2 regions of the Undibacterium sp. Ren11W genome follow, and region 2 is predicted to be linked to the other one. Evidence: riboswitches for the same ligand, from Rfam matches in the RefSeq annotation. Region 2 holds a riboswitch; the other holds the start of a gene.
What was found. Region 2 has a riboswitch for cobalamin ahead of ACO0K8_RS02370 (TonB-dependent receptor domain-containing protein). Riboswitches for the same ligand answer to the same signal wherever they lie in the genome.
Positions count from the first base shown of each region.

Region 1: linked by a shared signal. The riboswitch ahead of ACO0K8_RS21880 (CoA-acylating methylmalonate-semialdehyde dehydrogenase) and the one ahead of ACO0K8_RS02370 (TonB-dependent receptor domain-containing protein) in region 2 are both predicted to bind cobalamin.

Region 1 is NZ_JBMPPB010000015.1:27,682-31,093, forward strand. It holds gene ACO0K8_RS21875 (hypothetical protein) at 1-846, opposite strand, end outside; cobalamin riboswitch at 1,233-1,450, shown strand; gene ACO0K8_RS21880 (CoA-acylating methylmalonate-semialdehyde dehydrogenase) at 1,653-3,188, shown strand; gene ACO0K8_RS21885 (acyl-CoA dehydrogenase family protein) at 3,197-3,412, shown strand, end outside.
Region 2 is NZ_JBMPPB010000001.1:513,633-517,044, forward strand. It holds gene ACO0K8_RS02355 (adenosylcobinamide-GDP ribazoletransferase) at 1-606, shown strand, start outside; gene ACO0K8_RS02360 (histidine phosphatase family protein) at 611-1,168, shown strand; gene ACO0K8_RS02365 (PilZ domain-containing protein) at 1,239-1,595, shown strand; cobalamin riboswitch at 1,670-1,915, shown strand; gene ACO0K8_RS02370 (TonB-dependent receptor domain-containing protein) at 2,075-3,412, shown strand, end outside.

The sequences.
Region 1 (3,412 bases), on a different contig from region 2:
AGTCGTGGCGGCAGCATTAGTGTTTACACCCAATGCAGTGACCAATGCCTCGTCTTCCATTAATCGTTTTAAAGCGATATTGACTTTCAATGCATCCGCACTGGAGAGTTGATCCAATCGCCCGGTTACCGTACTAGTATCAAACGGACTGCCAGGCAGACTTGTAGAAAAAATGCTGCCGGGATCAGATGTAAGCAAACTGCTATTTTGCAGCGACGGCAAGCTAATCAGTTTGGCCTCTATGCCAGCAAGCGTCTGCAGGCTTTTTGTCAGCACCTCGGATGTTTTTACCGGATCGAGATTAAACGCCGCCTGCAAACTATTCAGGTCGATACTAAATGTTCCTGTATCCGTGCTCGCACTGGGCTCCTGAAAATTGATACCTATCGTCGCCAGATTATCGATCAGAGAAATGCCATTGCTGGTGCCCGACTGCGCATGTATCGCTAGCAATAAGGCATTATCAAAGGCAGAACCAAAAGGCGTATCGAGACTGTTCGCACTGCTGGTTTGAAAATTATTAAAGGCATCGACAAATGCTTGCGCCGTACCAAAAAGCTTAGAAAAATCTGAACTGACGGCAGCGTTCGTCTGGGTGTTAAGCGCATTAACAGATGAGCTTGCGACGCCCTGCGTTTGATCGAAGGACAGCGTTGCCTCCAGCAGCTGAGCCAGGCTCGAAAACTGCACCACCGTGTCGCGATTATCGACAACATTGACCTCCGTCGCTTTTAGCGGCGTTACCGACGTCAAACTGCTATCGATTGCAGTAGTTGCCTTGGTAGCAGCGACATAGACCGGCGCAACGGCAAGAGTATTAACAGCATCGAGGGCGGCGATATTCATAGCAAAGACCTTTCCATGGATCAGACCTACTAAATTCAGTTTAGTGTATTTTTTGCTAAATTTTCAGCCTAATTCAGCGTAAATGAGGACAGGTCTGAACTGGCGCAATACCGAGACAAAATTCCTGGAGCAATACGCAATATCCATGCGGGTTTGCGGGCAATATGCTGCCAGCAAGCGCATGGATATTGCGTAAAGGCTTACAGGCAGTAGGATGCGCTGAGCTAAAACGCTTGCGTTATTCCTTCAGCCTGAGAATAAAAATAGAATTTAGAGAATAAAAATTCATCCATTTAACAAGAGATTGTCTATGAAGTGCCAAGGCTGACTAGCATTTCGATGAATTTTCTTCATCGAATGACGTTAACGTAAACGTCAATTAATATGCTATTCTAAAAACAACAGGTGCGCTACTCATGTTCGTGAGTGGCGTTAAACGGGAAAGTGGTGCGAGTCGATCAAAAAAGTATTGACCCCATGCCCCTGCTGCCTCCGCAACGGTAAGCAATGCGCAAACATCATCAATGCCACTGGTCGAATTGACTGGGAAGGCGATGTCAGCGAAGGTGCGAGCCCGGATACCGGCCTGTTGATCTTCATGAAAAAAAGCCGCTCAAATTAATGCTTGATGCTTGATGCTGGTTTTTTTCTGAAATCTGCTTACGTACGGAAGGTGCGTAAGGGTTGCCTTGGTTTAGGCCCGGGCAGCCATGGCCGGCGCATTTTTCGGTGCGCCGTTTTCAGAACCCTTTGCGGCAGCAGCGAGCCAGGTCTCGCCACGCTCTGCATCGTTTCAGGAGCAAACAATGAACGCAATTTCGAACTCAGTAGCGAACTCAGTAGCACATACTTCCAGCGTCAAATTACTCATCAACGGCCAATTTATAGAATCGCAAAGTCAGCAATGGCGTAGCGTGATTAATCCCGCCAACCAAAAAGTCCTGGCACGGGTACCGTTTGCCACACCTGCCGAAATGCAGGCGGCGGTCGCCAGTGCGCAAGCGGCCTTCCCGGCCTGGAGCAAGACCGCGATCGGCACGCGCGCCCGCATCTTTTTGAAATACCAGCAATTAATACGCGAAAATATGAGCGAGTTGGCGGCGCTGCTGACGGCCGAGCAAGGCAAAACTCTGGCGGACGCCGAAGGCGATATTTTTCGTGGTTTGGAAGTGGTCGAACATGCCGCCAGCATAGGCAATCTGCAAATGGGCGAGATGGCCAATAACGTGGCTGCCGGGGTCGATACCTACACGCTGAATCAACCACTGGGCGTATGCGCCGGGATTACCCCATTTAACTTTCCTGCCATGATCCCTTTGTGGATGTTCCCAATGGCGATCGCCTGCGGCAATACCTTTATCCTGAAACCGTCAGAACAAGATCCTATGGTCACCATGCGCCTGTGCGAACTGGCGCTGCAGGCCGGCATCCCCGCCGGGGTCTTGAATGTGGTGCATGGCGGTGAAGAAATCGTCAACGCGATCTGTGATCACCCGGCCATCAAAGCGGTGTCCTTTGTCGGTTCGAGCAAAGTTGGCAGCCATGTGTACCAGCGCGCCACGCTGGCAGGCAAACGCGCACAATGCATGATGGGCGCGAAAAACCATGCGGTGGTGTTAGCCGACGCGAATAAACAGCAAACTCTGAACAATCTGACCGGTGCCGCCTTCGGTGCTGCCGGTCAGCGTTGTATGGCCTTGCCAGTCGTGATCTTGGTGGGCGAGGCGCAAGATTGGGTAGGCGATTTAGTCGAAAAAGCCAAAACCCTGAGCGTCAACGCCGGGGTCGAAGCAGATACCGATATCGGCCCGCTCATTTCCTGCGCCGCCAAACTCAGAGTGGAACAACTCATAGACTCCGGCTTACAACAAGGTGCCACCCTATTGCTGGATGGCCGTAATGTACGCGTGGCGGGCTACCCGGAAGGGAATTTTGTCGGGCCGACCATCTTTAGCAATGTGTGCACAGCCATGCAGATTTACCAGGAAGAGATATTCGGCCCGGTACTCTGCATCCTGCATGCCGCCAATCTACATGAGGCCATCGCCATCATCAATGCCAATGCGCACGGCAATGGCACTGCGATTTTTACTCAATCTGGCGCGGCGGCGCGCACCTTCCAGGAGCAGGTCGACGTCGGCCAGATCGGTATCAACGTGCCTATCCCGGTGCCGGTGCCACTGTTTTCCTTCACCGGTTCGCGCGCCTCCAAGCTCGGCGATCTGGGACCTTACGGTAAGCAAGTCATACAGTTTTACACGCAGACCAAGACCATCACGTCCAGGTGGTTTGATGATGAGGTCGCGGCAGGAAAAGTGAATACGACTATTTCTTTGAAATAGGCGGCAGCATGGACTTTGAACTCAACCAAGACCAGCGCGCCTATCAGCAAGCGGCGCGCACGTTTGCGGCGCACGAGATGCATGTGCAGGCGGCACAGTGGGATGCGCAAGCGATCTTTCCGCGTGAGCTGATTGCGCATGCCGGCCAGCTCGGTTTTTGCGGCCTGTATATCGCCCAGGAACAAGGCGGGATGGGGCTAAGCCGGCTCGACGCTGCCATCATT
Region 2 (3,412 bases):
ATACTACTCTGGACACCTCTGGTGGCCGTGGTAATGTCTACCGTTGCTAGTATTTGGTTGACCGGTGCCTTTCACGAGGATGGATTTGCCGATGTCTGTGATGGGTTTGGCGGAGGCATGACGCCGGAGCGCGTGCTAGACATTATGAAAGATTCTCGAGTCGGTGCCTATGGTGCGATAGGCGTATGTCTGATGCTGATCTTTAAAATAAGTTTGCTCAGTAGTTTACCCGCAACGTATGTGGTACCGGCCTTGCTGATGGCACATCCTTTATCACGCCTGGCTTCGTGCAGTTTGATATGGTGCCTGGAATATGCTCGGCTGGAAGGAAAGGCTAAGCCCTTAGCTCAACATATGTCTGGTGGCGAATTTCTGATTGCGACTCTTAGCGTGATTGTTCCGCTGATGGCGATGTTGGCGTTTCAGTTGCTGCCTTTGTTGGCTTTTTTGATGGGATTATTTGGGCTGCTGGTCGCCAGTTACTGGTTGTCAGCCTTGTTTGTGCGTCGTATAGGCGGCTACACCGGCGATTGTCTGGGGGCAGTGCAGCAACTATCTGAAGTCGCGTTTTATCTCGGCTTGTTGGCCATGCCGCGTTGGATCTGAATCTATGTTACTGCATCTGATACGGCATCCTAAGCTAGATATAGCGCCTGATATTTGTTACGGACAAAGCGATATCCCCGCCAATCATGTGCATTGCACACAAATCGCGGATGAATTGCGCATGCTACTGCCAGTAAATCTGAGCGTGATTTCCAGTCCCTTACAGCGTTGCCATGTTTTGGCGCGTATGTTGCATCATGCGCCTGTAATTGACGCTCGGTTGATGGAAAAGAATTTTGGCGCATGGGAAATGCGTTCTTGGGAAAATATCGCGCGTGCAGAAATCGATGCCTGGGTGCTTGACGTGGTTGGCTACGTGCCATTTGGCGGTGAATCGGTTCTTATGATGGCGAAACGTGTGCTGGATTTTTTGACGAGCTTGCCGATGTGTCGCGAACTGGAGGGAACTGAGACCGTGTTGGTTACTCATGGCGGACCATTAAGCATGATCCTTGCCTATCAATTCGGCATGTCTGCCGAGGATTTGGCTAATGCTGTCGCAATGAAAAGAAAAAACCTTGATTTTGGTGATTGTGTTCAAGTGCAAATTAAATTGTGTTAGTGTTCAAGCAAGCGCGATTTATATAAAAAAACAATTTCTCACTCAATAGAAATCTTGGGAGGCGATGATTATGATAGAGCTTAGAAAAAATCCTAGAACCAATGTGGTTTGGCGTGCCGTGATTAAATTAGGTGAAGATAATATTGTTGCCGCTAAGGTCATCAATATTTCTAAAGGTGGAGTGTTGATTTATTGCCCCGCTAGCGTTGAAACCAACAAGGAATATCGTTTACTATTGAACGTCCCGCATATCGATCAAACTTCAGATCAGACATATCAAGTGCATTGCAAAATGCGCGTCTTGAATTCTCGGCTCAGTGGCGAGTACTATCACATCAATTTGAAATTTACAGAATTGTCTGACTTGCATCGTTGTCTATTTGAAGCATGGCTATCACTGGTCAGTAAATATGAACAATTGAGTTGAAATTAATCTAGCTCAAATATTTCAAATTATTTGCGGTAAATTTCGATAGACCTTGCCGAGTCCAGTCTCAGCCATTAAAATGGCGCAGTTTTGGTGCTCGCGGACATAATCATGTCTGCGGTTAAACGGGAAACACGATGCAAGTATTCTGTGCATTCAGTGTGCTGCCCCCGCAACGGTGTACAAGCGCCACGAAGATTTTCAGAAGTTTTGAATCAAAACGTGGCAAGCCATCCTTCGTTACCACTGTGCAAAGTGCATGGGAAGGTCAGATGGTCAAGCTCGTCAGCCCGGATACCGGCCAGAATAAGTGAAGTGCGACGAACGGCGATGTTCGGTTTCTGTTTATTTTTAGAGACCTAAATTGGCTTGGATTGACACAATAGAGTCGATTCATCTGCTAGCGATCATCCCGTTGAACACTTTGTATTCACGCAGCCTGCGGGGACGTCGGCTGCTTGCCTTTTTTCGAATTGATCATGACTTCAGTATTTAAACCGCTAGCCATCAGCTTTGCTGTGGCCGCTGCCTTTCCTACTTTCTCTGTGTTTGCAGAGCCTACCCAAAATGTCGTCGTTACAGCGGGGCGCCAAGCCCAAGTCGCAAAAGACGTGTTGGCTGATAACCTTGTTATTAACGCCGAAGAAATCGCTAAATCTGGTGCGATTTCTGTAGTCGATTTATTGCAAAAACAGCGTGGTATAGAAATTGGCCGTAACGGTGGGCCAGGTACTACTGCTTCGGTGTTCATGCGCGGCGGCTCGAATTCGCAAAATGCGGTATTTATCGATGGCGTACGCATAGGTTCAGCCACCTCTGGTGGTGCGAGCTGGTCAACCATCCCTTTGTCGCAAATAGAGCGCATAGAAGTTGTTTACGGTCCTCTGTCTAGTTTGTATGGTGCCGATGCAATGAGCGGTGTGGTGCAGATATTTACGAAAAAGGGTAGTCGTGCAATCGCGCCTACTGCTTCCGTGGGTGTAGGTAGTTATGGCTTGCGTAGAGTGGAAGCAGGTATTTCTGGCGCAACTGAAAGTAATTTTAGCTTTGCTTTGAATGCTGGCCATGAAACTTCAGAAGGGTTCTCTGCCACCAAGCCAGCGGCAGGTCCATATAGCTATAACGCCGATAAAGATGGCTACACTCTCGATAGTGTTAGTGGCAGGTTAGGTCTTGAAGTAAGTAAGGGTTTTGATTTAGGTTTGAATTTTTTACAAAGCCGCCTTGACTCTCAGTTTGATTCCGGACCAGGTTACGATGATAGGAGCGAACAAAAGTTGGAGACTGTCGCGCTGTTCGGTAGGGCCAAATTAAGCAGTAATTGGTTAAGTGGATTGCAGTTGGCAAAAACCGCTGATAAAGGCTACACAGATGCGTCATACGGCAAAAGCCAGATTGACACGACCCAAACCAGTATCAACTGGCAAAATGATATCAACATCGGTAAAGATGTCTTGCAACTGATCGTCGAGCGACGCGTTGAAGATGTCGATGGCACGACTTTGGCTCTGAATCGTAGTCGCAGCACTAATTCATATGCGGCGTCGTATGTTTTGAAACGCGATGCGCACCTGGCTAGCGCCAGTCTGCGCAATGACGTCAGCTCACAATACGGCTCTCACTCTACCGGCAGCGTAGCGTATGGCTATCGCCTGACAGAGGCTCTGCGTTTGAACGCTAGTTATGGCACTAGTTTTCGTGCGCCAACGTATAACGAATTGTATTACCCAAGTTACGGGATAGAAACGAATAAACCTGAAACCGCAAAAAATGCCGAGCTCGGCGTCTATTTTGATGATAATACCTATGAATTTAGC